DNA from 3 places in the Zavarzinia compransoris genome. Region 1 is predicted to be linked to each of the others. Evidence: riboswitches for the same ligand, from Rfam matches in the RefSeq annotation. Region 1 holds a riboswitch; each other region holds the start of a gene.

Region 1 (9,838 bases):
CATGCCGCGGATACCGATGCCGCGCCGGGTCAGGCCGACACCGCCGACATCGATACCGACACTGCCCTTCAGCGCATCGGCCAGATCGGCGACCGGGCGGGCAGCCAGTTCCGCCGCCGTGATCACGGTGACGCTGGCCGGGGCATCGCGCAGCGCCTGTTCGGCACTGGTCGCGGTCACCACCACGGCCGGCAATTCCTCGGCCGCATAGACCTCGAACGACAGGACCAGACCCAGCGCCAGAACGGAAACCGCCCGGCACGCCCGATGACTCAACCCCATGGCTATCCCCAACCCAAGCCCGATACGAATGACACGTTATAACATCACATATCAGGCTTGCCGCAAGATACGTTATAACATTACGTTTCCGATCGCCGGATCAACCTCCCCCGGCAGCGGAACCGCGTCATGACCACCAGCCCCCCGGAAACAAACGACCCTCGCCTGCCCGTCACCGTCCTGTCCGGCTTTCTCGGCGCGGGCAAGACGACCTTGCTGAACCATGTGCTGAACAACCGCGCGGGCCGGCGCGTCGCGGTCATCGTCAACGACATGAGCGAGGTGAACATCGACGCCGATCTGGTGCGCGAGGGCGGCGGCCTGTCGCGGACCGAGGAAAAGCTGGTGGAGATGACCAACGGCTGCATCTGCTGCACGCTGCGCGACGACCTGCTGGCCGAGGTCCGCCGCCTGGCCGGGGAAGGCCGCTTCGACTATCTGCTGATCGAATCGACCGGCATCGCCGAGCCGCTGCCGGTGGCCGCGACCTTCGATTTCCGCGACGAGGACGGCAACAGCCTGTCGGATGTCGCCCGCCTGGACACGATGGTGACCGTGGTCGATGCCTTCAACCTGCTGCGCGACTATGGTTCCACCGATTTCCTGCGCGACCGCGGCGAAGCGCTCGGCGAGGACGACGACCGCAGCCTGGTGACCCTGCTGGTCGACCAGATCGAATTCGCCGATGTCGTCATCCTGAACAAGGTGGATGTAACCCCGCCCGATCAGCTGGAAGCCGCCCGCAAGATCGTCCGCGCGCTGAACCCGGATGCGGACCTGATCGAGACCAGCATGAGCCATGTCCCGCTCGACCGGGTGCTGAACACCGGCCGCTTCGACCATGAGAAGGCGGAGGAACATCCGCTCTGGTTCAAGGAACTCTACGGCGCCGCCGGCCACAGGCCCGAGACGGAGGAATATGGTGTTCACAGCTTCGTCTATCGGGCACGCCGTCCGTTCCACCCCGAAAGGCTGCACGGCTTCATCCGCTCCCCCTGGGTGGGCGTGATCCGCGCCAAGGGCCATTTCTGGCTGGCGACGCGGCCCGAATGGGTGGGGGAACTCAGCCAGGCCGGCGCCCTGGTCAGGACCGAGGCCATGGGCTTCTGGTGGGCCGCCGTCCCCAAGGCGCAATGGCCGGACCAGCCCGAATGGCGGAAGGCGGTCATGGGCAATTGGGACAGGGTCTACGGCGACCGGCGCCAGGAAATCGTCTTCATCGGCAGCCCGGCGATGGACGAGGCCGATATCCGCCGCCGGCTCGACGCCTGCCTGGTCGATGATGGCCTAGTCGATGATGGCCTCGCGCCGGAGGCGGCGGCGGCCCGATGGCGTCGCCTGCCCGATCCCTTCCCCGTCTGGCGCCGGAGGGGCGACAATGCCTGACGGCAGCGCGCAGCGGCCACCATCACCAGTCGTCGTAGGCCATGGGATGGACGATCTGGCCCGCATCCGCCTGCCCGGCATCGAATTGGCACTGTGGCGGCGCGACCTGCCGGCCCCGCTGGCCGAAGCCCTGGCCACCCTCGATCCCGCCGGCTATCCGGACGGCCGGGTGCTGGCCCGCCCGCCGGACCTTGCCACCGCCATCGGCAGCCTGATCGCCCCCTCCGCCCTTGCCGGCACGGCGGCGGGCCGGCTGCTGGCCGCCGATATCGAGGCGCTGGCCCAGCGCTTTGCCGCGCTGTTCGCCGCGGCGGCGGTGGATATCCGGCTCGAAGCCCTGGGCCACGACGCCTGCTGGAAATTCCACCGCGACCATGTCCCGGCCCGGCTGGTCACCACCTATGCCGGGCCGGGCACCGAATGGGTGCTGCCCGCGCATGGCGCAAGCGCCCTCGACGACCAGAAGGATTACACCGGCCCCATGGAACGGCTGGCCGCGGGCGAGGTCGCCCTCTTCCGCGGCTGCCAGCCCGGCCACGACCATGGCATCGTCCACCGCTCCCCGCCCGTCGCCGGCACCGGCATCACCCGCCTGTTCCTATGCCTCAATCTGCCCTCGCCGGCCTCCCCCGGCCTGTGGCGGGTTTGACAGGCAACGGGGCGGCGGCCATGCACGGCCGCCGCCCCGCGCCCGCTCACCTGCGGCCGGGCGGGGTCACATTGCCCGGCGCAGGCGGCGAGCCGCTTCGACCATATTGGCGAGGGCGGGACGGACCTCGTCCCATTTCCGCGTCTTCAGGCCGCAATCGGGGTTGACCCAGATCTGCCCGGGTTCCAGCCGGGTCGCGGCGGTCTTCAGCAGATCGGTCATTTCGGCGACATCGGGGCAGCGCGGGGCATGGATGTCGTAGACGCCCGGCCCGATCTCGTTCGGATAGCGCCAGTCGGCAAAGGCCGCGAGCAATTCCATCTTGGAACGCGCGGTCTCGATCGAGATCACATCCGCATCCATGGCGGCGATGGACTGGATGATGTCGTTGAATTCCGAATAGCACATGTGGGTGTGGATCTGGGTCTCGTCGCGGACACCGGAGGACGCCAATCGGAAGCATTCGACCGCCCAGGCGAGGTAGTCCGCCCGTTCGCGCCGGCGCAGCGGCAGGCCTTCGCGGATCGCCGGCTCGTCGATCTGGATGATCGCGATGCCCGCCGCCTCCAGGTCGTCGACCTCGTCGCGTAGCGCCAGGGCGATCTGGCGGCAGACATCGGCACGCGGCAGGTCGTCGCGCACGAAGGACCATTGCAGCATGGTCACCGGGCCGGTGAGCATGCCCTTCATGGGCTTTTCGGTCAGGGACTGGGCATAGCGGGCCCATTCGACCGTCATCGGCCTCGGACGCGAGACATCGCCATAGATGACCGGCGGCCGCACGCAGCGCGAGCCATAGGATTGCACCCAGCCGGTGCGGGTGAAGGCGAAGCCCGCCAGTTGCTCGCCGAAATATTGCACCATGTCGTTCCGCTCGAATTCGCCGTGAACGGGGACATCGATGCCGATCTCTTCCTGCCAGCGAATGGCTTCGGCGGTCGCGGCCTTCAGGAAGGTGTCGTAATCCGCGGCCGAAAGCTCGCCCCTGGCATGGGCGGCGCGGGCCTGCCGCACCTCCGCCGTCTGGGGGAAGGAACCGATGGTGGTAGTCGGGAAATCCGGCAGGTTCAGGCGCTTCTTCTGGGCGTCGCGGCGGGTCTCGAAGCCATGGGCGCGGCGCGCGTCGGCGGCCGTGACCCGGGCGAGGCGCCGGGCCACCTTCGGATCATGGATGCGGGCGGAAATGCGCCGCGCTTCCAGGGCATCCGCCGCCGACGCCACCTCGGCGCGGACGGCGCCCCGGCCCTGGCCCAGCCCCCGGGCGAGGATGGCCAATTCGCCGATCTTCTGGGTGGCGAAAGCCAGCCAGCGCCGGAGATCGGGATCGAGCCCGGTTTCCAGCGCCAGATCGACCGGGACATGGAGGAGCGAGCAGGAAGGCGCCAGGATCACCCGGTCCCGGCCCAGGCGGGCGACCACGGGCTCCAGCCGGTCAAGGAGGGCGGCGAGATCGGCACGCCAGACATTCCGGCCGTCGATCACGCCCAGTTGATACAGTTTGCCGGTCGGCTGGCGGCGCATCACCTCGTTGATCTCATGGCCGCCGCGCAGCAGGTCGAAGTGCAGCCCCGCCACCGGCAGGCGCAGCACGAGATCCAGATTGTCGCCATAGCCGCCGAAATAGCCGGCCAGCAGCAGGCGCAGGCCCGGCGCCGCCTGGGCCAGCACCGGATAGGCCTTGCCGAAGGCGGCCAGCACCGCGGGATCGAGATCGAGGACGAGGGCCGGCTCGTCGATCTGCACCCAGTCGGCCCCCGCGGCCTTCAGGCGTTGCAGCAGTTCGACATAGACCGGCACCACCCGGTGCAGCAGGGCCAGGGGATCACCGCCGTCGCGCATTTTCGCCAGCAGCAGGAAGCTGACCGGGCCGAGCAGGACCGGGCGGGTGTGAATGCCGGCGTCGCGCGCCTCGATGAATTCGCGCAGCGGCTTGTCGTCGGCCAGGCGGAAATCCTGCCGCGGGCCGAGTTCCGGCACCATGTAGTGATAATTGGTGTCGAACCATTTGGTCATTTCCAGCGCCGGGCGATCCTTGTCGCCGCGCGCCAGGGCGAAATAGGTCGAAAGCGGCACCGGCCCCTCGCCCCAGTCGAAGCCGGGCGGCACCGCGCCCAGCATCACCGCCGTGTCGAGAACATGGTCGTAGAGCGAGAAATCATTGCTCGGGATGACGGTCGCGCCGTTCTGGCGCTGGCGCAGCCAGTTGGCGAAACGAAGATCGGCCGCCGTCGCCAGCAAGGCCGCCTCGTCCATGCGGCCGGCCCAGAAGGCTTCGAGCGCGGTCTTCAATTCGCGTCGCGGCCCGATGCGCGGAAAGCCGAGCGTGGCCACCGCCAAAGTGTTGGAAAGGTCAGACATTCGGAACCCCTAATCTGATTAGGGGGAACCACATGCGGAGGCACGCGCAGGGGCACCATCGCCCCGGCCCTGGCCATCCACCGGGGCACCCCGCCCGAGGACATTCAAAGGTCGAGGCAGGTCTCCTGGCTCGCGGGTCGGTGCTTCCGTCTGGCCTTCCCGGCTGAGCGCCAGTGACACGGGGTGACGGAAACTCGCCGCTTACAGTTGCGGGGGCAGCGCCGGCCTTGCACCGGCTTCCCTCTTAGCGCCCGGACGGCAGAACCGACCGGGCGAACCACGACCCTGGCACTTGAGCCCCATCAGCGACCGGGGTCAAGAAGAATATAAAGACATCCTTATATTGTTATACGGACTCCTCGGCCCGGGCGAAGGGCACCGGCCGGCCGCTCTCATCGACCGCGACCATCTCGAAACGTCCGGACATCGCCAGCCGGCGATCGCCGCTCAGTAGGGTTTCCGCCGTCACCTCGACCTCCACCGTCATCGAACTGCGGCCGGACCGGACCACCCGCGCCTTCAGTTCGGCGATCTGCCCGACCTTGATCGGGACATGGAAGTCGATCTTGTCGGACGACGCCATGACCACGGCACGCCGCGCGTGCCTTGTCGCGGCGACGAAAGCCGCCTTGCCCATCAGGGACAGGGCCGTGCCCCCGAACAGCGTGCCGTAGTGATTGGACTGTTCGGGGAAGATCATTTCGACGAAACAGGTCATTGCCGCCACCTCCCTTGCCGTCGCCAGACTAGCGATGACCGGCGCCCTGCCGGAACCGCTGAAGTGGCGAAAATTTGCCAGGGGTCCCAAGCGAAGCGGCAATGTTTGCGAAGGGCCGGCGGCGGCCCGTCAGGCCGCCTTGTCCAACAGGCCCGCCAGCACGTAGTGCAGGATGCCCCCGCTCCGGAAATAGGCGAGTTCGTCGAGCGTATCGATGCGCAAGGTCAAGGGAACTTCGACCATGGCGCCGTTGCGATAGACGAAGCGGGCCCGGACCTTCATGCGCGGCGTGATCGGCCCGTCGAGGTCGAGCAGGTCGATCACCTCGCTGCCGTCGAGCCCCAGCAACTTCCGGTCGGTCCCGGCCTGGAAGGCGAGGGGCAGCACGCCCATGCCGACCAGGTTGGAGCGATGGATGCGCTCGAAACTCTCGGCGATCACCGCCTTCACGCCCAGCAGGGCGACCCCCTTCGCCGCCCAGTCGCGCGACGAGCCGGTGCCATATTCCTTGCCGGCGACGACGACCAGGGGCGTACCCTCGCTGGCGTAACGCCGGGCGACGTCATAGATCGGCTCGACCGGGGCATCGGCATCGGGAACATAGCGCGACACGCCGCCCTCGATCCCCGGGGTCATTTCATTGCGGATGCGGATATTGGCGAAAGTGCCGCGGATCATCACCTCGTGATTGCCGCGCCTTGCGCCATATTGATTGAAGTCGGCGAAGGCGACCCGGGCATCGCTCAGGAAGCGGCCGGCCGGGCTGTCGCGCTTGATGCCGCCCGCGGGCGAGATGTGGTCGGTGGTGATCGAATCCCCGAGCAGGGCCAGGATACGGGCGCCGATCACATTGTCGATGGCGGGGGCTGCCGCCGTGCCGCCCTCGAAATAGGGCGGGCGGCGGATATAGGTCGACTGGTCCTTCCAGGTGAAGGTCTGGCCCGGGCGGACCGCGATCCGGCGCCAGAGCTCGTCGCCGGCGAAGACATTGGCGTAACGCTTGCGGAAATGCTCGGGCGTTACGCAAGTCCCGATCGCCTCGGCGATTTCCCTGGCCGTGGGCCAGATGTCGGCCAGATAGACCGGGCCCGCCGTGCCCTGGCCGATCGGCTCCCTCGTCAGGTCCAGGGTGATGCGGCCGGCCAGGGCATAGGCGACCACCAGCATGGGCGAGGCTAGGTAATTGGCCTTGGCCTGCGGGTGCACCCGCCCCTCGAAATTGCGGTTGCCGGAAAGGACGGCACAGGCGACGAGGTCACGCGCCGCAACCTCCTCCGCCACCTTGTCCGGCAGGGGGCCGGAATTGCCGATGCAGGTGGTGCAGCCATAGCCGACCAGCCCGAAACCGAGCTGTTCGAGCGCCGCCGCCGCACCCGCCTGCTCCAGGTAATCGGTGACGACCTGGGAACCGGGGGCGAGCGAGGTCTTGACCCAGGGTTTCACCCGCAGACCGGCCGCCACCGCCTTTTTCGCCAGCAGCCCCGCCCCCATCATCACGCCGGGGTTGGACGTATTGGTGCAGGAAGTGATCGCCGCGATCACCACGGCGCCATGGTCGATCTCGCCCGGGCCGATACCTTCCGGCTTGCCGAAACCGGTGGCCAGTTCGCGGGCGAAACTGTCCGCGACCCCGGACAGGGGCACCCGGTCCTGGGGCCGGCGCGGCCCGGCCAGCGAGGGTTCGACCGTGCCGAGATCGAGGTGCAGTTCGGCGGTGAAGGCGGGCGTCACGGCATCGTCCCGCCACAGGCCTTGCGCCTTGGCATAGGCTTCGGCGAGGCGCACCACCGCCTCGTCCCGGCCGGAAATGCGGAGGTAGTCGATGGTTTCCGCGTCCACCGGGAAAAAGCCGCAGGTGGCGCCATATTCGGGCGCCATATTGGCCAGGGTGGCCCGATCGGCCAGGGACAGGTGATCCAGCCCCGGCCCATGGAATTCGACGAATTTGCCGACGACGCCCAGCTTCCGCAGCATCTGGGTGACGGTCAGCACCGCATCGGTCGCGGTGACGCCGTCGCCAAGGCTGCCGGTCAGGCGGAAGCCCACCACTTCCGGGATCAGCATGGAGATGGGCTGGCCCAGCATGGCCGCCTCCGCCTCGATGCCGCCCACACCCCAGCCGAGCACGCCGAGGCCGTTCACCGTGGTGGTGTGGCTGTCGGTGCCGACCAGCGTGTCCGGGTAGACCGTGGTGCGCCCGTCCTCGTCCCGCGTCCAGGCGACGCGGGAGAGATATTCGAGGTTCACCTGATGGCAGATGCCGGTGCCCGGCGGCACCACGCGGAAATTGTCGAAGGCCTGCTGGCCCCAGCGGAGGAATTCATAGCGTTCCGCATTCCGCTCGTATTCGAGGCGGACATTCGCGGCGAAGGCATCCTTGCCGGCGAATTCGTCGACGATCACCGAATGGTCGATGACGAGATCGACCGGCACCAGCGGGTTGATGCGCGCCGGATCGCCGCCCCGCGCCACCATGGCATCGCGCATGGCGGCAAGATCGACCACCGCCGGCACGCCGCTGAAATCCTGCATCAGGACGCGGGCCGGGCGGAAGGCGATCTCCCGGTCGGACGAGCGGCTGTCGGTCCAGCGGGCCAGGGCGCGGATATCCTCCACCGTCACCGTGGAACCGTTCTCGTGGCGCAGCAGGTTTTCCAGCAGGACCTTCAGCGACAGCGGCAGGCGCGACAGGTCGCCCAGCCCCGCCGCCGCCTTGCCCAGCGAGAAATAGTCATAGGCCCGGCCGTCCAGGCGCAGGGTCGCGCGGGCCTTCAAAGTGTCAAGCGATGTCATTCGGCGTTACTTTCCAGCACCAGAAGAAGGTCCTGCCCATCGACCTGATCGCCGGGACCGACCAGGAGGTCGGCCACCACGCCGTCGATGGGGGCATGGACCACGGTTTCCATTTTCATGGCTTCGATCGACAGCAGCGGATCGCCCGCCCTCACCGCCTGCCCCCTGGCGATACGGAGCGAGACGACGGCGCCGGGCATCGGCGCCGGCACCTCGCCCGGGTGGGTATCGGCGGCCTTCCGCCGCGCCACCACCTTGGGCGTTACGGACCGATTGGGCACGGTGACGACGCGGGGCTGGCCGTTCAGTTCGAAGAAGACTTTCACCAGGCCGTCGGGCCCGGTTTCGCCCACGGTCTCCAGGGCGATGACCAGGGTCTTGCCGTCCTCGATCTCCACCGTCATTTCCTCGCCCGGGACCATGCCGTAGAAGAAGACCGGGGTGGGCAGCACGGCGACCGGGCCATATTTCCGCTGGGCCGCGGCGTAATCGGCGAAGACCTTGGGATACATCAGGCTGGCGGCCAGATCCTGGTCGTCGAGCTGGCGGCCGATCTTCTTCTCGGCCTGCCGGCGCGCCTCCTCCAGGTCTTCCGCCGGCAACAGGCTGCCGGGGCGGACCAGGATCGGCGCCTCGCCCTTCAGGGCTTTGTCCTGCAAGGCTTCGGGCCAGCCGCCGGGCGGCTGCCCCAGGTCGCCGCGCAGCATCTCGACCACCGAGGCCGGGAAGGCGATCTCGCGGCCGGGGTCGAGCACGGCATCGGGCCCGATGCCCTGCGCCACCATCATCAGGGCCATGTCGCCCACCACCTTGGACGAGGGCGTGACCTTGACGATATCGCCGAAGAGATCGTTGGCCGCGCGGTAAGCCCGGGCGACCTCGTCCCAGCGCTCGGCCAGGCCGAGGGCGCGGGCCTGTTCCTTCAGGTTGGTGAACTGCCCGCCGGGCATTTCGTGGAGGTAGACTTCCGAGGCGCCGGCGCGCAGGTCGCTCTCGAAGGCGGTATAGTGCGTGCGCACCGCTTCCCAGTAATGGGACAGGCTGCGGATCGCCGCCGGGTCGAGGCCGGTATCGCGCCCGGTATGGCGCAGCGCCTCGACGATGGAGCCGAGGCAGGGCTGAGACACCGTGCCCGACAGCGCATCCATGGCCGCATCGATGGCATCGACGCCGGCCTCCGCCGCCGCGATCAGGGTCGCGCCGGCAATCCCCGAGGTATCATGGGTGTGCAGGTGGACCGGCAGGCCCACTTCCTCGCGCAGCACGGTCACCAGCTTCCGGGCCGCCGCCGGGCGCAGCAGGCCGGCCATGTCCTTCAGGCCCAGGATATGGCAGCCCGCCGCCTCCAGTTCCCTGGCGACGCCGACATAATAATTCAGGGAATATTTCGCCCGGTCGGGGTCGAGGATATCGCCAGTGTAACAGATCGCCCCCTCGGCGAGGCGCCCGGTCTCGATCACCGCATCGATGGCGGTGCGCATGTTCTCGACCCAGTTCAGGCAGTCGAAGACGCGGAACAGGTCGATACCGGCCGCCGCCGCCTGGCGGATGAAGAAGCGGACCACATTGTCCGGGTAATTGGTGTAACCGACGCCGTTGGCGCCCCGCAGCAGCATCTGCAACAGGATATTCGGCACCTTGCGCCGGATCGC
Region 2 (9,838 bases), on a different contig from region 1:
AGTGCTGCGGAAACTTCCGGCGTTACCAGTTCCGGGGCCCCGGGGCCGAGGCCGATGATGAAGAGCGCGCCGGTCATCGCGGGCGCTGCCGGCCGGGCACGAGGATCAGGGCGAAATAGGGGGCGTCGTCGCCCTCGACGGCGGCCAGCGGGCGGATCGCCTCGTCCGCCATGGTGCCCCGCTCGACATAGATGGCGCGGGTCAGCAGGCCGGCGTCTTGCAGCGCCGCCCGGATCTTCGGCAGGTTGCGGCCGACCTTCATGATCACCGCGGCATCGGCGCCGGCAAGGCGGGCGGCCATGGCCTCCGCCCCCAGGGTGCCGGGCAGCACGGTCAGCACGTCGTCGCCATGGGTGATCGGGCTGCCGGCGCGGGTCCAGCAGCCGCCCATGCCGGTAATCCCGGGGATCACCTCGGTCGGGAAGCGGTCGCGCAGCCGGTCGTAGAGATACATGAAGGAGCCGTAGAAGAACGGGTCGCCCTCGCAGATCACGGCGACGTCGCGGCCCTGGTCCAGTTCCGCCCCGACCTGCTCGGCGGCGGCATCGTAGAAACGGCCGATCTCGATCAGGTAGCGGGGATCGCCCACAGGCACTTCGATGGTGAAGGGATATTCGAGGCGGAGATGGGCCGCCGCCGGGTTCAGGTGCGGGGCGGCGATGGTACGGGCATGGCCCGGCCGCCCGGCCTTGCAGAAATAGGCGACGACCGGCACGGCGCCGACGATGCGCGCCGCCTTCAGGGTGAGCAGTTCGGGATCGCCGGGGCCGATGCCGACGCCGTAAAGGGTGGCCATCATTCGACCTCGCTGGCGAGCGCGTTGACGGCGGCGGCGGCCATGGCGCTGCCGCCCAGGCGCCCGCGCACGATGGCGAAGGGCAGGCGCCCATCGGCGGCCAACGCTGCTTTCGATTCGGCGGCACCGACGAAGCCGACCGGCATGCCGATCACGGCGGCGGGCGGCGGCGCCCCGGCCGCCACCAGTTCCAGCAGGCGGAACAGGGCGGTCGGGGCATTGCCGATGGCGACCACCGCGCCGCCCAGCCGGTCGCCCCAGAAATCCAGCGCGGCGGCGGAACGGGTATTGCCGATCGCCCGCGCCCGCTCGGCCACGCGCGCATCGTCCAGAAGACAGACGACCTCGTTGCCGGCGGGCAGGCGGGCGCGGGTGATGCCCATGGCGACCATCCGGGCATCGCACAGCACGGGGGCGCCCGTCAGCAGGGCTTTGCGCGCCGTGGCGCCGAACCCGGGGGAAAGTTCCACCTGATCGGCGATCCCGACCATGCCGGCGGCATGGATCATGCGCACCACCAGCTTTTCCTCGATGCCCTGAAAGCGGGAAAGATCGGCCTCGGCCCGGATGATGGCGAAGGAGCGGGCATAGATCGCCGCGCCGTCGCGGATATAGTCATAGGTCGTCGTCATGCCCGGCGGCTTTCCAGCAGGGTGGTGATCAGGTCGGCGGCCTCGTCGATATCGAGGCCGGTGGCGATCGGCGGCGCCCCGGCGCGGCCGCCGAGCACGAGGTCGTAATGCCCCGCATTGCCGGTCAGGGTGACGGCGGCCGGCCCCGGATGGGCGCAGCCCTTGGCGCAGCCGGACAGGTGAATGCCGCCCGCCGGCAGGGGCGGGGCCAGCAGGTCCAGCAGCCGGGCGGCATCGGGCCGGGTCGGCACGCTGGCGGCGGCGCAGCCCGGCCGGCCGGTGCAGGCGATGACCGCAAGGCGCGGATCGCCGGCCGCGGTGACGAGGCCGAGACGGTCGAGCACCGGCACCATGGTATCGGCATCGCCGGGCACCAGCACGCTCCGCCACGGGGTCGGATAGAGCCAGCCGTCCCCGGCCAGGCGGGCAAGCTGCCGCCACTGCCGGACATTGCCCTGGCCGGAGGGAAAGCCGACCGCCACCCCCCGCCAGCCGCCATGGGCAAGGGGCCCCGGCGCGGGCGGGGCAAGGGGTGCCGGTGCCGGCCCGACCCCGGCAAGGCCGGCGGTCAGGACGCCCGGGTGCAGGTCGCGCAGGCGCCGCGCCCCCGGCACCGCCAGGAAGCGATCGACAAGGGCGAGCATGGCAGGCAAGGCCGCCCCCGCCGCCACCCTGGCCGTGGCGCCGGGCAGCAGCAGGTCGGCGATATCGCCGCCGAGGCGGCAGGCGATATCGCCGTGACCGGGGCCGAGGGGCAGGCCCCGGTCATCCTCGATCGCAAAGGCGAATTTGGCCGGCAGGGCGCCGAACCGATCCTCGTCCGCCAGGGCGCCGGCCAGGGCCGCGGCAAGGGCCCGGGCCCCGTCGCCGGCCAGCGGCGCCACCAGGATATTGCGCCGCTGTTCCACGAGCCCCTCCGGCAGGGCAAGACCCCGGGCGACGGCCAGGGCGGCGAAGTTCGTGGCCGCGCCCTCCCCGAAGCCCCGGAATTGCAGGTTACCCCGGGCGGTGAGGTCGATCAGGCCGTTGCCGCCCTCGGCCGCAGCTTCGGCCAAGGCCAGGACATCGCCCCCGCGCAGCCGCCCGCCGGGCGGCTTCACCCGCAGGATCAGGCCGTCCGCCGCCGCCATGGGCCGTCCGATCGACGGGCACCAGCCCTTCGCCGCCGCCGTCATGCGCCGCCCTCGATCCGTGCGGCGACATCGTTACGCCTTGGGTGCCACAGGCCCCGGGCCCGGGCTTCGGCGAAGCGGGCGGTCATGGCGGCGCGGGCGGCGGGGTTGGTGTCGGCGAGGAAACGGTCGACCGCCTCGTCGCCCAGCGTCGCGGCGAAGAGAAGGTCGAACTGGGCGTCCAGCGGTTCGGCCAGGGTCGCGGCGAAGACGAACAGGGGTTCGACCGTGCGGGCGATTTCCGCCGCCCCGCGATAGCCGTGGCGCATCATGCCGGCGATCCAGCGCGGGTTGGCCGCGCGGCCGCGGGTAACGCGGGCGATCTCGTCGCGCAAGGGGCGCAGCCGGGGCCGGTCCGGGTCGCGCTGGTCGGCGAGATAGAGGGCGGCACCGGGCCGGCCGGCGGCGGCGAAACCGCCCATATGGGCGGCGACATCCGTGCTCTCGAAAATATCGATTTCGCCGTGGTCGAGGCCGTGGACCAGGGCATCGGCGCTGCGCAGCCGGTCGGCGAAGCCGGCCGCATCGGCCGTGCCGTCGAGATCGAGGCCGAAGGCGGCACCGCCCCGGGCGATATAGTCGCGGCCGAGGTCGGCGCGGTCCTGCCAGCCGCCCGCGTCGGTGAGACCGGTGACGCCGGCACCGTAACTGCCGGGGGCGGCGCCATAGATTCTCGTGGTGGCGCGGCGGAACTCGGCGCCCTGAAGCGCGCGGGCGGTCGCGGCCAGGGGGTTCCAGGCGGCATCTTCGTCGCGGCGGGCGATCGCCTGCACCGCCTGGTCGAACAGGGCGATCTGGGCGGCGAAGGCATCGCGGAACAGGCCGGAGATGCGCAGGGTGACATCGACCCGCGGCCGCCCCAGGGTGGCCAGCGGCAGGATCTCCGTGCCCGCCACCCGGGCGCTGCCCTCGTCCCACAGGGGCCTTGCGCCGATCAGCAGCAGGGCCAGGGCCAGATCCTCGCCCCCCGTGCGCATGGTGGCGCTGCCCCAGAGGTCGAGCACCAAGCGGCGCGGCCAGTCGCCGTGATCCTGGAGGTAGCGTTCGATCAGCGCCGCCGCCGCCTTCTCCGCCAGCACCAGGGCCGAGCGATTGGGCACGGCACGGGGATCGATCGTATAGAGATTGCGCCCGGTGGGCAGGACGTCGGCGCGCCCCCGCGTCGGCGCCCCCGCCGGCCCCGGCTCGACGAAGCGCCCGTCCAGCGCTGCCAGCAGGCCCCGGCGCTCGCCCTCGGCACAAGGATCGAGGGCGGCACCGGCCGGCAGGGCGGCGCGCAGGTGCCGCAGGCCGGGGGCGGGGCGGCCGAAGACATGCAGCCCGTCGCGGATCTGGAGATCCTTGACATCGCAAAGCCAGGCATCGAGCCGGGCGAGCGCCGTGTCGTCGTCGGTCCCGGGGGCGATGCCGCTTTCGGCCAGCAGGCCGGCGGCCCCGGCGCGGTCCAGGATCTCGCGCTTCAGCAGGCGGCTGCGGCGCGGGTCGAGGCCGTCGGCGGCGGCGAATTCGTCGATCAGCCGTTCCAGGTCCTCGGCTTCGCCATGCAATCCGGCGCGGCGCAAGGGCGGCGTCAGGTGGCCGATGGTGACGGCGCCGAGGCGCCGCTTGGCCTGGGCCGCCTCGCCCGGGTTGTTGACGATGAAGGGATAGACCACGGGCAGCGGCCCGGCCAGGGCCGCCGGGAAGCAAGCCTCGTCCAGGGCCACCGCCTTGCCCGGCAGCCATTCCAGCGTGCCGTGGGTGCCCAGGTGGATCAGTGCGTCGATCCCGAGCCGGTGGCGCAGCCACAGGTAAAAGGCGACATAGATATGGCGGGGCGGCAGGTCGGGATCGTGGAATTCCGCCTTCCGCCCGGCCGCCCGGCCCCGGTCCGGCTGAAGCGCGACGGTGACGCGGCCGAGGCTGAGCAGCGGCAGGCGAAAGGCACCGTCCGCGACCGCCGGATCATCCGCCGCCGGGCCCCAGGCGGCCAGGACCCGGGCCCGCGCCGGTGCCGGCAGGCCGGCGAACAGGATCTCGTAGGCGGCCAGCGGCAGGAAGGCCGCGGGCGCCCCGGTCAGGGCGGCGGCGATCCCTTCCGCCGTGACGGTGGTGGTGTCATAGCCGGCGGCGGCGAGATCGGCCAGGATGGCCCCGGCGGAGGCGAAACTGTCGAGGCCGACCGCATGGCCCGCCTGCCCGCCGACGCCCGGGTAATCGGACAGCACGAGGGCAAGGCGCCGTTCCGCCGGGGCCTTGGCCGCGAGCCGGGCCCAGGCGGCGGCACGCGCCGCCGCCATGGCGATGCCGGACGGCGAGGGCCGGTGCCGGGCCTCGCCCGCCTCGTCCCGCTCCTTGAAGGCGATCAGGCCGCCGGACAGGCGCCCGTCCAGTTCCGGCAGCACCACCTGCATGGCCAGATCGGCGGCGCCGAGGCCGCGGCTGCTGCCGGCCCAGGCCCGTTCGCCATTGCTGCCGCAGAGCAGTTGCAGCACCGGCACCCCGGCGGCATCGAGGGGGGAGGGGGCATCGCCCAGCCGGGCGGAGAAACCGGTCAGGTTCAGGACCACGGCGGGCGCCAGGGCCGCGATCCGGGCCTCGACAAAGGCGGCGCAGGCCCCGTCCTTCAGGCTGGCGACGTGAAGGGCGGCAGGGACGAGCCCTTGCCCGGCCAGGGCCGCCGCAAGATCCGTCACCATGGCGGTATCGCCGGCCAGGCGATGACTGCGATAGAAGACGATCAGCGCCCGGGCTTCGCCTTCGGCCGGCGGCAGGGGAAAATCCCCGAAGGGCGGCAGGACTTCGACCCCGGCCGCCGGCTGGGGCCCGAGGCCGGCGGCCTGGGCCGCAAGGTCCAGGGCAAGGCCCATGTTGCGGGCGCCGCCATGGCGAAAGCAGTCGGCCAGCAGCGCCAGGGTTTCCGGTGCCATGGTGGAGAGGGCCGCAAGGCGCTCGTCCGCGCCATTGTCGCCGGGCAGGAGGGCGAGGGGGATGCCCCGGCCCCGGGCGAGCGCCGCGATCTCCTCCGCCCCGTAACGCCAATAGTCCAGGCCGCCGAGCAGGCGGACGACGATGGCGCGGGCCCCGGCCGCCGTCCGTTCGAGATAGAGATCGACGGAAAGCGGATGGCGCAGGCGCCCGAGGTCGGCAATCCGCAGGCTTGGATGGCCGGGCCCCTGGGCGGCGCGGAGGGCCGCCAGCTCGCTGTCGGCGAAGGAGAGAAACAGCAGGTCCGCGGGGGCATGGCCGAGATCGACGGCGGTCGCCGTCTCGTCCAGGCCGAGCTCTGCGCGGAACTGCAGGTGCATGGGGTTACGCCGTCAGGGCGGCAAGGATGCCCGCCCGGTCCAGCCCGGTCTCCCCGATCACGACGAGGCGGCCCTGCCGTTCCTCCCCCGGCGCCCAGGGCCGTTCGTACTGGTGGCGGAAGCGGCTGCCGACCCCCTGCACCAGCAGGCGCAGGGGCTTGTCCGCGACGGCGACGAAACCCTTCATGCGCAGCACGCCGTAATCCGCCGCGACCCGGGCGAGGCGGGCGGCCAGTGCTTCCGGATCGGCGGCCGGGGGCAGGGGGACGGTGAAACTCTCGAAGTCATTGTGCTCGTGGGCGCCGTCCTCGGCATCATGGTGCGAGGGGCGGGCGGCGAGGTCGTCCTCGGCCGCGGCGCCGAGGCCGAGCAGGACGGCGGGGTCGATCCGGCATTCGCGGGTCTCGATCAGCGGCGGGCGGCGCGGCCCGGCGGCGCGGATCGCGGCCTCGGCGGCGGCGCGGCCGGCCGCGTCCAGGAGATCGGCCTTGTTGAGGAGGATCAGGTCGGCGGCATTCACCTGGTCGCCGAAGACTTCGGCCAGGGGGTTGTCGTGGTCCAGGCTCGGGTCTTCGGCCGCCTGGGCGGCGACGGCGGTGGGATCGTCGGCGAAGCGGCCGGTGGCGGCGGCCGGGCCGTCGATCACGGCGATGACGCCGTCCACCGTCACCCGATTGCGCACGCCCGGCCAGTCGAAGGCTTTCAGCAGGGGCTTGGGCAGGGCCAGGCCCGAGGTTTCGATCAGGATGTGATCGGGCGGGTTCGGCCGGTCGATCAGGGCTTCCATGGTGGGCACGAAATCGTCGGCCACGGTGCAGCACAGGCAGCCGTTGGCCAGTTCGACGATACTGTCGTCGTCGCAGGCGGCGCCGCAGCCGCGCAGCAGGTCGCCGTCGACGCCGGTCTCGCCGAATTCATTGACGATGACGGCGATGCGCCGCCCGCCGGCCTGGGCGATGACATGGCGCAGCAAGGTGGTCTTGCCGGCGCCGAGGAAGCCGGTGATCACGGTCGCGGGGATTTTGCGGGAAACAGGGGTCATGAGCGGGGCTCCGGCAGGGGCGGAAGACGCGAGACGATGGCCTGATGCAGGCTGACGGGCCGGCCGGCGCGCAGCACCACGCCGTTCGGCGAGGCGCCGTAAGCGCGGGCATAGGCGGCCATGTCGCCGGCAAGATCCGGGGTCAGGCCGCCGACGACATAGGACCATTTCCCCGCTGCCGAGAGGGCGGCGGTGCAGCCCCGTTCGCAGGCCGCGAGGCAGACGATCGGGTTCACGCGGAACCCGCCTTCCGCCCCGGCCGCCAGGGTTTCCAGGCGGTCGGCGAGGCTTGCCCCGGCGCCGCGGTCGTCGCCGTGGCGGCACGAGGTGCAGACATGAAGTATGGGCTGGTCCTGGCTCAAGATCGGGCCCCGTCGCATCGCAAATCGGGGTGCCGGCGGCCCGGCATCCCCCGCCGGGCCCGATGCCCGGGGGGCATCGCCGCAGCCCAGGGCACCCCGCCCGGTTACGGTTCACGCGAATGACGGCAGGTCTCCTGGCTCGCGGGTCGTGGCCTTGCGCCGCCTTCCCGGGATGGCCCAGTGGCATGATGGCGCGCGGCTGACCGCTTACAGTTGCGGGGGCAGCTTCGGCATGGCACCGAATTCCCTTTTCACCCGGCGAGGCCGGGACCGTCGCCTTCTGGGTAGGCTGGAATGGCGGCGCTGTCAACGGCACGACGCTTGCGGCGGCTTCGGGGCCGTGCTCTTGATGGCCGCCCCATTTGTCGTGGAGTGCCGTGATGCCCGATCCCGTCAGCCCCGAAGAGGCCGCCCGCCACCGCGAGAAGATGCAGGCGCGGAAGGCGGTGCAGGATGCCGAAGTGGCCTCGAAGACCCTGGAGAAAGGCTTGCTGATCGTCCACACCGGGGCGGGCAAGGGCAAGTCCACGGCGGCTTTCGGCCTGATGCTGCGCATGATCGGCCATGGCCGGCGGGTCGCCGTGGTGCAATTCATCAAGGGCGCCTGGGGCACCGGCGAGCGCGCCCTGTTCGAGCGATTCGGCGATCTCGTCACCTGGCATTCCTCGGGCGAGGGCTTCACCTGGGAGGTGCAGGACAAGGCGCGCGACATCGCCGCCGCCCGCGCCGGCTGGGCCCGGGTGCTGGAGCTGCTGGCCGATCCCGGCCTGTCCCTGCTCGTCCTTGACGAATTGAACATCGCCCTTCGCTACGACTATCTGGAGATCGCCGAAGTGGTGGCGGCGCTGACCGCCCGGCGGGCCGATCTTCATGTCGTCGTCACCGGGCGGAACGCCAGGCCCGAATTGATCGAGGCGGCGGATCTCGTCACCGAGATGAAGGCGGTGAAGCATCATTTCGCGGCCGGGGTGCGGGCGCAGTCGGGCATCGAATTCTGATGGCGGCGCGCAGCCTGATGTTCCAGGGCACGGGGTCCAGCGTCGGCAAGTCGCTGCTGGTCGCCGGGATCGCCCGGGCGCTCAGCCGGCGCGGCCTCGCGGTGCTGCCGTTCAAGCCGCAGAACATGTCGAACAATGCGGCGGTGACGGCGGAGGGCGGCGAGATCGGCCGCGCCCAGGCGCTCCAGGCCCGGGCCTGCGGGGTCGCGCCCAGCGTCCATATGAACCCCGTCCTTCTCAAGCCGCAAAGCGAGGTCGGTGCCCAGATCGTGGTCCAGGGCCGGGTGATCGGCAATGCCGGGGCCCGGGTCTATCAGTCGCGGAAGGCGGAACTGCTGCCCTTCGTGCTGGACAGTTTCGCCCGGCTGAAGGCGGCGGCGGACATCGTCCTGGTCGAGGGGGCGGGCAGTGCTTCCGAGGTCAATCTCCGCGCCAACGACATCGCCAACATGGGCTTCGCCCGGGCGGCGGATGTGCCCGTCGTGATCATCGGCGATATCGAGCGCGGCGGCGTCATCGCCGCCCTGGTGGGCACGGCGGCGGTTCTCGACGCCGGCGATGCGGCCCTGGTCAGGGGCTTCATCGTCAACCGCATGCGCGGCGACGCCAGCCTGTTCGACGACGGTATGCGTTACATCGAGGGACGCACCGGCTGGCCGGCCCTCGGCCTCGTGCCGCATTACGAGGCGGCGGGGCAATTGCCGGCGGAAGATGCCTATGACCTTGCCGCCCGGCGCCCATCACCGGCGGGCGCGGGGCGTCTGCGCATCGTGGTGCCGGTGCTGCCGGGCATCGCCAATTTCGACGATCTCGACCCCCTTCAGGCGGAACCGGCGGTCGATCTGGTCCTGGCCCGGCCGGGCCGGCCGCTGCCGCCGGCGGACCTGATCGTCCTGCCCGGCTCCAAGGCGACCATCGCCGACCTCGGCCGCCTGCGGACGGAAGGCTGGGACATCGACCTCAAGGCCCACTATCGCCAGGGCGGCCGGGTGCTGGGCCTCTGCGGCGGCTATCAGATGCTGGGGCAAAGCATCGCCGATCCGGACGGGATCGAGGGGCCGGCCGGCACGGTTCCGGGGCTGGGCCTTCTTGCCGTCGATACGGTGCTGACCGCCGCCAAGCGGCTGGCGGAAGTGACCGGCCGCAGCCTCGACGACGGCATCGCCTTCACGGGCTACGAGATGCACATGGGCCGGACCGCGGGGCCCGACACCGCCCGCGCCCTGGTCAAACTGGCGGACGGGCGCCGCGACGGCGCGATCAGTGCCGACGGTCTGGTGCGCGGCACCTATGTCCACGGCCTCTTCACCGGCAACGACCAGCGCGCCGCCTGGCTGGAACGCCTGGGCTCACGCGCCGAAGGCTTCGACCATCACGCCCGGATCGAAGCCGCGCTCGACGGCCTCGCCGACCATCTCGAAGCCCATCTCGCCCTGGACCGGATGCTGGGGTTCGCCGGTTAGAGTAACGGCGTTGCGCCGCCCGGTGAGCGGCGACAAAAGCTCACTCTTCGCTTTCCAACAGCGTGGCGGCTGCGACCTGATCCTCC
Region 3 (9,838 bases), on a different contig from region 1:
GCCGTCGACCAGCGGCTCGGGCAGCAGGGGATCGAAGACGATCTGGCGGATGGCGCGGCTGCCGATCAGGAAGGCTTCCCGCGCCGCGACATCCGGGTCCAGATCGCCGGCCCGGGCCAGCCAGTCGTCCAGCACGCTGCGGCGGCGATAGGCGGCGTTCAGGGCGGCGCCGTCCCACAGGTGGCCCGGGTCGCGGGCGAAATCGCCGGCGGCGAAGACCGTCGCCCCGGCATCGAGCCCGAGGGCCAGCAGGCGCCGGCGGATGGCGCCGACCCCGCCTGCCAGATTGTCCGGCCGCAGGTGCAGGCCCTTGTCCATCTCGGCGAAGCCCAGCATGTCGAGGGCGCGGTGCCGTGCCCGCAGCGCCGCCCGGTCGCTGCGGCCCAGCGCCCCGCTGTGAACCGCGACATAGCCGCCCGCCCAGGGGCGCAGCCGCTCGCCCGCGCGGCGCCAGCCGGCGACATCGGCGGCAAAGCCGGCCGCGGCCGGGCCCAGGCGATAGGCGCCGCGCCCCGCGCCCTCGATCATGCCGGCGGCGGCCAGCCGCACCAGGGTCACCCGGGCGGCGCTTTCCGCGATATCGAACAGGGAACAGGCGGTGACGGCATCGCGTGCCGCCAGGGCGCCGCCGTCCGCGGCCAGCAGCAATTGCAGGATCAGGGTCTTCGCCTTGGGGCCGCCGTTCGTCATGCACCGATGATACAAACGGAAACGATCTATGTCATCAGATGTAATATCGCCGCCGCCCCGGCGGCGAGGGAGAATTGCACCATGCAGGCGCGGACATAGAGCGTCAGGGCGCGGCGAATGTCGGCGGCGGTCGCCTCGGCCCGGCCGTCGCCCATCCAATGATCGTCGGACAGGGTCTCGCCATAGCGTTTCGGGCCGTTCAGGCGCAAGCCCAGGGCCCCGGCCATGGCCGCCTCCGGCCAGCCGGCATTGGGCGACCGGTGGTGCCGGGCATCGCGCCGGACCGCGCGCCAGGCGGCCCCCGCGCCCCGGCCGGCGGCCAGGGCGATGAACAGTGCCGTCAGGCGCGAGGCAGGCAGGTTGACGAGATCGTCGAACCGCGCCGCCGCCCAGCCGAAGTGCAGATGCCGCTCGGTCTTGTGGCCGATCATGCTGTCGGCGGTATTGACGGCCTTATAGGCGGCGATCCCGGGCAGGCCGCCGACGGCGCACCAGAAGGCGGGCGCGGTCACCCCGTCGGAGAAATTCTCGGCCAGGCTTTCGATCGCGGCCCGGGCCACGCCGGCCTCGTCCAGGACCGAGACATTGCGGCCGACGATCATCGAAACCGCCTGCCGCCCGGCCGTCAGCCCGCCGGTCTCGAGCGCGGTGGCGACCGCCGCGACATGGGTGTAAAGGCTGCGCTGGGCCAGCAGGGTGGAGGCGGCAAGGGCGAGAACGGCCAGGGCCAGCCAAGGCGGCAGCACCCGGAACACCGCGACCTGGACCAGGGCGGCAGGCACCGCGGCGACGGCCAGCAGCAGGACGAGGGCGGCAAGCCCATTGAGCCGGCGCCGGCGCTTCGGCATGGTCGGTCGATTGAAGTGCCGGTCGAATCGCGCGATCAGGCCGCCCAGCCAGATCACGGGATGGCCGATCCGGGGGATCAGCGCCTGGGGATAGCCGCAGGCCGCCTCGATCGCGAGGGCCAGCACCAGCAGCAGGGGAAGGAGATCGAACGTCATGGAGGGCAGCACCGCTAGCATGGAATCGCCCCGGATGTCAGATCCCTTGACGGTCCACGGCGGCCGCCGCCGCGCCGCGCAAGCCCGCTTTCCCGATGCGCCCCGGCCCTGGCTGGACCTTTCGACCGGCATCAACCCCGTGCCCTATCCCTTGCCCACCCTCGATCCCGCCGTCTTCACCGACCTGCCGGAACCCGAAGACCTCGCCCGCCTGGAAAGCATCGCGGCGGCGGCCTACGGCGTGCCGGACCCGGCCCTGGTGGTGGCGGCCCCGGGCACCCAGATCCTGATCGAACTGCTGCCCCTGCTGGCGGCGCCCGGGGCGGCGGCGGTGCTGGGCCCGACCTATGGCGAGCATGGCCCGGGCTGGGCCCGCGCCGGCCATAGGGTGCGCGAGGCGCGGAGCCTGGCCGAACTCGATGGCGCCAGCCACGCCGTGGTGGTCAACCCGAACAACCCGGACGGCAGGGTGCTGAAGGCGGCCGACCTGATCCCGCTGGCGGCCCGGCTCGACCGGGCGGGCGGCTTTCTCGTCGTCGACGAAGCCTTTGCCGATCTCGAACCCGGGGTCAGCCTCGCGCCCTATCTGCCCCGGCCGGGGCTGGTGATCCTGCGCTCCTTCGGCAAGACCTATGGGCTGGCGGGGGTCCGTCTCGGCTTCCTGCTGGCGGCGCCGGAAATCGCCGCCGCGATGCGCGAGGCGCTGGGCGCCTGGGCGGTGTCGGGCCCTGCGATGGCGATCGGCACCGGGGCCCTCGGCGACGAGCGCTGGCGTATGGCGGCCGCGGCCGCGACGGCGGAAAAGGCCGCCCGGCTGGACGCGCTGATGGCCGGCGCCGGCTTCCGCCTCGAGGGCGGCTGCCGGCTGTTCCGCCTCTACGGCCACGCGGCGGCGGGGGCGTGGTTCGAGCGGCTGGGCCGGGCCGGCATCCTGGCCCGGCCCTTCGCCTATCGCCCGGACTGGCTGCGCCTCGGCCTGCCGGCGGATGAGGCGGCGTTCGCGCGGCTGGCGGCGGCGCTGGCATGACCGCGCCGCCCGTCTTCGACCGGGATTTCCGCGCGCGGTTCGAAACCCTGCTGCGCTGGCGCCGCGACGTCCGCCGCTTCCGGACCGATGCCCTGGCGCCCGGCCTCTTGGACCATCTGCTGGTGCTGGCCGATCTCGCCCCCTCGGTCGGCAATTGCCAGCCCTGGCGCTTCGTCACCGTCGACGATCCGGCGCGGCGTGCCCGCATCCGCGCCAATTTCGAGCGCGCCAATGCGGAGGCCCTGGCCGATTACGCGGGCGAACGGGCGGCGCTTTACGCCCGTCTCAAACTCGCCGGCCTGGTCGAGGCGCCGGTCCATCTCGCCGTCTTCGCCGACATGGCGCCCGACCAGGGCCAGGGGCTGGGCCGGCGCACCATGCCCGCGACCATCGAGCATTCGGCGACCACCGCCGTCCATACCCTGTGGCTGGCGGCGCGGGCCCATGGCGTCGGCGTCGGCTGGGTGTCGATCCTCGATCCCCTGACCGTGAATGATGATCTCGACTGCGATCCGGGCTGGCATCTGATCGCCTATCTGTGCATCGGCCATCCGGTCGAGGAGCACGAGGACCCGGAACTGGAACGCCACGGCTGGCAGGCCCGCACCCCCCTGGACGGCCGCCGCCTGCGCCGCTGAGCAACGGGATTGACATCTTCCGTGCGCCGCGCTTCAACTGCGCCTGCTTTGGCGGTTCCACCGGATTAAAAGGGAACACGGAAGGCGAAAGCCCTGCCGTGGCTGTCCCCGCAACTGTAAGCGGCGAGCCTGCACCATTCGTCACTGGCCTTTGGGCCGGGAAGACGGTGCAAGGCCATAACCCGCGAGCCAGGAGACCTGCCGCCGAGGGCATCACTCAACCCCGGGCCGGGCGAGCCCAGGGTGCGGTCAACCCGCTGCGGTGATGCGTCATGGACGCTGTCGCGGCGGGGCTTCTCCAGCCCTTCCCCGCACGGCGTCCCTCGATCATCGGTTGCCGCCATCTGGCGGTGCAGGGGGTATGGGCATGTCTTTCGGGGTCAGGGTTTCGCTTCTCGCCGTCGTTTCCGCCGCCGCTTTGCCGGCTTCGGCCCTGGCGGCGGAGGAATTGCCCGCCGTCTCCGTCACCGCCAATCGCGGCGAGCAGACCCCGCTGACCGAGGTGGGCAGCACGGTCACCGTGCTCGACCGGGAATACCTGGAGGCAAAGCAGGTGCGCCTCGTCTCCGACGCGCTGCGCCTCGTGCCCGGGGTTTCGGTCACCCGCACCGGCGTCACCGGCGGCCTGACCGGCGCCGGCATCCGGGGCAGCGAAACCAACCAGACCCTGGTCATGATCGACGGCGTGGTGGTCAACGACCCGGCCGCGGATTCCAGCGTCGATTTCGCCCATATCCCGACCGCCGACATCGAGCGGATCGAGGTGCTGCGCGGGCCGCAATCGGCGCTCTACGGCTCGGACGCGGCCGGCGGCGTCGTCAACATCGTCACCCGCAAGGGCAGCGGCAAGCCGAGCGTCGCCCTCAGCGCCGAAGCCGGCAGCCGGGGCACCGCGGCGGGCGCCCTGTCGTTCAGCGCGGGCGGGGAACAATACAGCATTCTCGCCGGCGTCACCGGCGGCGTTACCTCCGGCTTTTCCTCCGCCGCCGAGGCGCGGGGCAATACGGAACGGGACGGTTACAACAACGGCACCGCCTATCTGAAATTCGCCTATGATCCGCTGCCGGAACTGGGTTTCGACGTCGTCGCGCGCGGCACCGAATTCCGCCGCGAGGGCGACGAGGGCTTCGGCATCGAGCCCGGCACCGGCATCAGCCTGACCCTGGACGATCGCGCCGGCGGCAGCGGGCGGCAGAGCTTCTTCCGCGGCCAGACCCGGCTTTCCCTGCTGGACGGCCGCTGGACCCACCGCCTCGGCATCAGCCGGGCCGACAGCGACGTCGATTACTACGGCGATATCGTCAACGGTGACCCGACCTTCACTACGCGGGGCACCAGCACCCGCTACGACTACCAGACCGATTTCCGCATCGACACGCCGTCCCTTGCCGGCGCCTCCCATGTCTTCACCCTGGCGGCGGAGCGGAAAGAGGACGATGCCCGGATCTGGAGCAGCTTCGGCAGCTATCTCTCGACCTCGATCGACCAGACCGGTTACACCGGGCAATATCAGGTCAGCCTGCTGGACGGCCTCAGCCTGACCGCCGCCTTCCGCCGCGACGAGAACGAGCGGTTCGAGGACGCCAATACCTACCGCCTGACCGCAGCCTATTTCATCGATACGCTTGGCACCAAGTTCCACGCCTCGCACGGGACCGGGGTGAAGAACCCGACCCTGCTCGAACTCCACGGCTACAGCAATACGTTCGTCGGCAACCCGGGCCTGAAGCCGGAACAGACGCGGGGCTTCGACATCGGCGTCGACCAGTCGTTCTGGGGCGGGCGCGGGGCCGTCGGCGCGACCTATTTCCGCCAGTCGATTTCCGACCTGATCAGCAGCGAATTCCTGGGCGGCGGCGTCTCGCGCCCGATCAATCTCGCCGGCACTTCCAAGGTCCGGGGCGTCGAGGTCGAGGGCACGCTGGAACCCCTGAACGGCCTGACGCTCCGCGCCACCTATACCTATATGGACAGCGAGGATGCCCAGGGCGTGCAACTGGTGCGCCGGCCGGAACAGGCCGGGACCTTCGACGTCACCTATCGTTTCCTCGACGGCCGGGCGCTTGCCAATGTCGGCGTCGTCTATCACGGCGATTTCACCGACCGGGTGTTCGACAGTTCCTTCAACAACCGCAATGTCCCGATGGACGATTATACCCTGGTCAATGTCGCCGGCGCCTATGACGTCCTCGACAACGTCCAGCTCTACGGCCGGGTCGAGAATCTGTTCGATACGGATTACGAGGAAGTCTATTCCTTCGGCTCCAACGGCCGTCTCGCCATCGGCGGCGTGAAAGCGACCTTCTGAGCATGGCGGGCGCGGCGGCACGGCTTGCGTTTCTCGCCGCCGTCCTGGCCGGGACGGCGGCGACGGCCGCGCCGCAGCGCATCGTCTCGATCAATCTCTGCGCCGACGAACTGGTGCTGCAACTGGCCGACCGGGCGCAGGTGGCCTCCGTCTCCTTCCTGTCGCGGGATCCGGCCGGGTCCAATGTCGCGGCGCTGGCCGCCACGGTGCCGGTCAACCACGGCCAGGCGGAGGAAATCATCGCCTCCCGCCCCGACCTGGTCCTTGCCGGGCGCTATACCACCAGGGGCACGGTCGCCCTTCTGAAGCAGGTGGGGCTGTCGGTGGTGGAACTGGATGCCCCGGCCACTTTCGACGAGGTGACCGCCCAGATCCGCGCGGTCGCGGCCCTGCTCGGCCATGCCGAGCGAGGCGAGGCGATGGTGGCGGCGATGATGGCCGGCCTTGCCGCCGTTACCCCGGTGGAGCGGCCGCTGCGCGCCCTGGTGCTGCGCCCGAACGGTTTCACGGTCGGGCAGGGCTCGCTGGTCGATCACCTGATGCGGCGCGCCGGGCTGGTCAACCTCGGCGCCGATCCGGTCCTCGCCACCTATCGCGAATTGCCGCTGGAGGCATTGGTGCTGGCCAAGCCCGACCTCGTGATCCTGGACGAGGAGGAAGTGCCGGCCCCGGCCCTCGCCTATGACGTGCTGCGCCACCCGGTGCTGCGCAACATGCCGAACCGGATGCAGGCGGCGGGCCTGCCGTCCCGGCTTTGGACCTGCGCCGGGCCGGCGGTGGTCGAGGCCGTCGCCCGCCTTGCCGAGATCGGCCGCCGCCTGGAAGGAACACCCTGATGCCCCGGCGCGAGCCGCCCTACGGCCTGCTGCTGGCCGTTCTTATCCTGGCCACCGGCGGGTTGTTCGCCGCCTCCGTCGCCATCGGCTATGCCCCCTTCGATCTCGGTGCCGCCTTCGCCGACTGGCTGGCCGGGCGGGAGACGCTGCCCGCCCTGATCCTGGCCGATCTCCGCCTGCCGCGGGCGCTGATGGGCGTTTTGACCGGCTTCACCCTGGGGCTGGCCGGGGCGGCCTTGCAGGGCCTCCTGCGCAATCCCCTGGCCGAGCCCGGGGTGATCGGGGTGTCCAGCGCGGCGGCGCTCGGTGCCGTCCTCGTGTTCTATTCCGGGCTGGCCGGGGCCTTCACCCTGGCCCTGCCGCTGGGCGGGATCGCGGGGGCGCTGGTCGCGACCGTGCTGCTCTATGCCATGGTCGGGCGCGGGGCGGGGACGACGACGCTGGTGCTGGCCGGGGTGGCGATTTCCGCCTTCGCCGGCGCCCTGACCGCGCTCGCCCTCAATCTCTCGCCCAATCCCTATGCGGTGGTCGAGATCACCTTCTGGCTCATGGGCTCGCTGACCGACCGCAGCATGGATCACGTCATGCTGGCGCTGCCCCTGATGGCGGTCGGCTGGGCATTGCTGCTGTCGTCCGCCCGCGCGCTCGACGGGCTGTCGCTCGGCGACGATACGGCGACCAGCATGGGCTTCGACCTGAAGCGCCTGCGCCTGAAGCTCGTGACCGGCACCGCGCTCTCGGTCGGGGCGGCGGTCGCGGTCACCGGGGCGATCGGCTTCATCGGGCTGGTCGTGCCCCATGTGCTGCGGCCCTTCGTCGGGCACCGGCCCGGGCGCCTGCTGCTGGTCTCCGGCTTCGGGGGGGCGGCCCTGCTGCTCCTGGCCGATATTGCCGTCCGCCTGCTCGCGGTGCAGCCGGAACTGAAGCTCGGGGTGCTGACGGCCGTGGTCGGGGCGCCCTTCCTCTTCTCCCTGATCTATCGCCTGCGGCGGGAGGGGGCGTGATGCTGATCGAGGCGACGGGGCTGGCCTGCCGGGCGGGCGACAAGCTGGTGCTGGGCGAGGTCACGCTCTCCTGCCGGCCCGGGGAAATGGTCGGGCTGATCGGGCCGAACGGCGCGGGCAAGACCACGCTGCTGCGCCATCTGGCCGGGCTGGCGGCGCCGGCGGCGGGCCGCGTCACCTATGACGGCCAGAGCCTGCGCGAGATGAGCCGGCCGGCGCTGGCCCGGCGCCTTGCCTATCTGGCCCAGGATGCGGACGCCCATTGGCCGATCCGGGTCGACCAATTGGTGCGCCTGGGGCGCCTGCCGCACCGCCGGCCCCTGTCGGGCGAGACGGCGGCGGATCTTGCCGCCGTCGCCGCCGCGCTGGCCGCGACCGAGACCACGGTGCTCGCCGCCCGCCGCTTCGACACGCTGTCGGGCGGGGAACGGATGCGGGCCCTGCTGGCCCGGGCCCTGGCGGTCGAGGGCGAAATGCTGCTGGCGGACGAGCCGGTGGCCGCCCTCGATCCCTATCACCAGTTGCACACCATGGAATTGCTCCGCTCCGTCACCGAAAAGGGGGCGGGGGTGGTGGTCGTGCTGCACGACCTGACCCTGGCGGCGCGTTTCTGCGACCGCCTGGTGCTGCTGGCCGGGGGCAGGGTGCTGGCCGACGGGCCGGCGGGCGCGGTCCTTTCCGACCGCAACATTGCCGAGGCCTATCACATCAAGGCCCTGCACGGCGCGGCCGAGGGCCTGTGCTTCACCCTGCCATGGCGGCGGTTGCCGCCGGGTGACGGCCGGGATTTTTCTTGATCCCCGAACAGTGCTTCCGCCGCCGCCGGGTGGACGGGGCGGCAGGCCAGCCTTTAAGGTGCGGTGATGCGTTTGCCCCAAGGAGTGCTGGCATGAAATCCAAGGCCGTCCTGACCCATGTCGACGTCGATACCATCCTCGCCGCCGCCCGCGCCGAGGCGCTGGCCAACGGCTGGGCGGTGACGATCGCCGTCGTCGACGACGGCGGCCATCTCCTTGGCCTGACCCGGCTCGACGGGGCGCCGGCGCTTTCCGCCTATATCGCGCCGGAAAAGGCCCGCACCGCCGCCCTCGGCCGACGCGAAAGCAAGATCTACGAGGATATGATCAACGGCGGCCGGGTGTCCTTCCTCTCGGTGCCCTATATCCAGGGGACGCTGGAAGGCGGTGTGCCCGTGATCGTCGACGGCGAGACCATCGCCGCCGTCGGCGTTTCGGGGGTGAAATCCTCGGAAGACGCTCAGATCGCCAAGGCCGGCATCGCCGCCCTGCTCGGCTGAACCCCGCCCGTTCGTTCCCGCTTACCGCCGGAGGGTGCCCCATGACATCCCGCGTTACCCGCCATCGTCTCCAGGTCGCGGCCGAGCTTGCCGCCTTCATCGAAGACCGGGCCCTGCCGGGCACGGGCATCGAGGCCGGGGCCTTCTGGGCCGGCCTCGACGCCGTCGCCCATGACCTCGCCCCAAAGAACAAGGCCCTGCTGGCGAAGCGCGACGATATCCAGGCCCAGATCGACGCCTGGCACCGGGCGAACGGCAAGGGCGACCTTGCCGCCTACAAGGCGTTCCTTTCCGGGATCGGCTATCTCGCCCCCGTGCCCGAGCATGTCGCCATCGAGACCACGGGCATCGACACGGAAATCTCGGCCCAGGCCGGGCCCCAGCTCGTCGTGCCGGTGATGAATGCGCGCTATGCCCTCAATGCCGTGAATGCCCGCTGGGGCAGTCTCTACGATGCCCTCTACGGCACCGACGCCATTCCCGAGACCGGCGGCGCCGGGAAGGGCCAGGGCTACAACCCGGCCCGGGGCGACAAGGTCATCGCCTATGCCCGCGACGTCCTCGATCTCGCGGCCCCGCTTGCCGGCGGCAGCCACAAGGATGCCCGCGGCTATGCCATCGCCGGCGGCGCCCTGGTCGCGATCATGGGCGATGGCGAGATCGGCCTCGCCGATCCCGGCCAATATGTCGGCTACGGCGGCCCGGTGGAGGCGCCCAGCGCGATCCTGCTGGTCAACAACGGGCTGCACATCGAAATCCAGATCGACAAGACCCATCCCATCGGCAGCACCGATCCCGCCGGGGTGAAGGACCTGCTGGTGGAAGCGGCCCTGACCACGATCATGGACTGCGAGGATTCGGTCGCCGCGGTCGATGCGGCGGACAAGGTCGTCGCCTATGGCCATTGGCTGGGCCTGATGCAGGGCACGCTGACGGAAGAGGTGGCGAAGGGCGGCCGGACCTTTACCCGCGCCATGAACCCGGACCGGACCTATGCGACGCCGGGGGGCGGCACGCTCACCCTGCCGGGCCGC

Evidence for each region. A riboswitch is a leader RNA that binds a small molecule or an ion and turns the genes downstream of it on or off. The one in region 1 is predicted to bind cobalamin.
Region 2: it holds a riboswitch for cobalamin, as region 1 does, so the genes downstream of both, DKG75_RS14185 (DUF1636 family protein) here and metE (5-methyltetrahydropteroyltriglutamate--homocysteine S-methyltransferase) in region 1, are expected to answer to the same signal.
Region 3: it holds a riboswitch for cobalamin, as region 1 does, so the genes downstream of both, DKG75_RS14230 (TonB-dependent receptor plug domain-containing protein) here and metE (5-methyltetrahydropteroyltriglutamate--homocysteine S-methyltransferase) in region 1, are expected to answer to the same signal.

What each region holds. Positions count from the first base shown of each region.
Region 1 covers NZ_QGLF01000006.1:48,304-58,141, forward strand. Annotated here, with positions in the region: gene DKG75_RS19920 (TonB-dependent receptor domain-containing protein) at 1-282, opposite strand, end outside; gene zigA (zinc metallochaperone GTPase ZigA) at 412-1,668, shown strand; gene DKG75_RS19930 (DUF1826 domain-containing protein) at 1,715-2,317, shown strand; gene metE (5-methyltetrahydropteroyltriglutamate--homocysteine S-methyltransferase) at 2,384-4,675, opposite strand; cobalamin riboswitch at 4,774-4,972, opposite strand; gene DKG75_RS19940 (acyl-CoA thioesterase) at 5,022-5,393, opposite strand; gene acnA (aconitate hydratase AcnA) at 5,523-8,186, opposite strand; gene DKG75_RS19950 (pyruvate carboxylase) at 8,183-9,838, opposite strand, start outside.
Region 2 covers NZ_QGLF01000004.1:62,451-72,288, forward strand. Annotated here, with positions in the region: gene cobJ (precorrin-3B C(17)-methyltransferase) at 1-77, opposite strand, end outside; gene DKG75_RS14160 (precorrin-2 C(20)-methyltransferase) at 74-799, opposite strand; gene DKG75_RS14165 (precorrin-8X methylmutase) at 796-1,428, opposite strand; gene DKG75_RS14170 (hypothetical protein) at 1,425-2,603, opposite strand; gene cobN (cobaltochelatase subunit CobN) at 2,600-5,887, opposite strand; gene cobW (cobalamin biosynthesis protein CobW) at 5,892-6,929, opposite strand; gene DKG75_RS14185 (DUF1636 family protein) at 6,926-7,291, opposite strand; cobalamin riboswitch at 7,399-7,581, opposite strand; gene cobO (cob(I)yrinic acid a,c-diamide adenosyltransferase) at 7,672-8,289, shown strand; gene DKG75_RS14195 (cobyric acid synthase) at 8,289-9,752, shown strand; gene DKG75_RS14200 (GIY-YIG nuclease family protein) at 9,793-9,838, opposite strand, start outside.
Region 3 covers NZ_QGLF01000004.1:74,398-84,235, forward strand. Annotated here, with positions in the region: gene DKG75_RS14210 (PaaX family transcriptional regulator C-terminal domain-containing protein) at 1-690, opposite strand, end outside; gene cbiB (adenosylcobinamide-phosphate synthase CbiB) at 717-1,694, opposite strand; gene cobD (threonine-phosphate decarboxylase CobD) at 1,729-2,721, shown strand; gene bluB (5,6-dimethylbenzimidazole synthase) at 2,718-3,359, shown strand; cobalamin riboswitch at 3,395-3,579, shown strand; gene DKG75_RS14230 (TonB-dependent receptor plug domain-containing protein) at 3,727-5,667, shown strand; gene DKG75_RS14235 (ABC transporter substrate-binding protein) at 5,670-6,503, shown strand; gene DKG75_RS14240 (FecCD family ABC transporter permease) at 6,503-7,507, shown strand; gene DKG75_RS14245 (ABC transporter ATP-binding protein) at 7,507-8,304, shown strand; gene DKG75_RS14250 (GlcG/HbpS family heme-binding protein) at 8,397-8,804, shown strand; gene DKG75_RS14255 (malate synthase G) at 8,846-9,838, shown strand, end outside.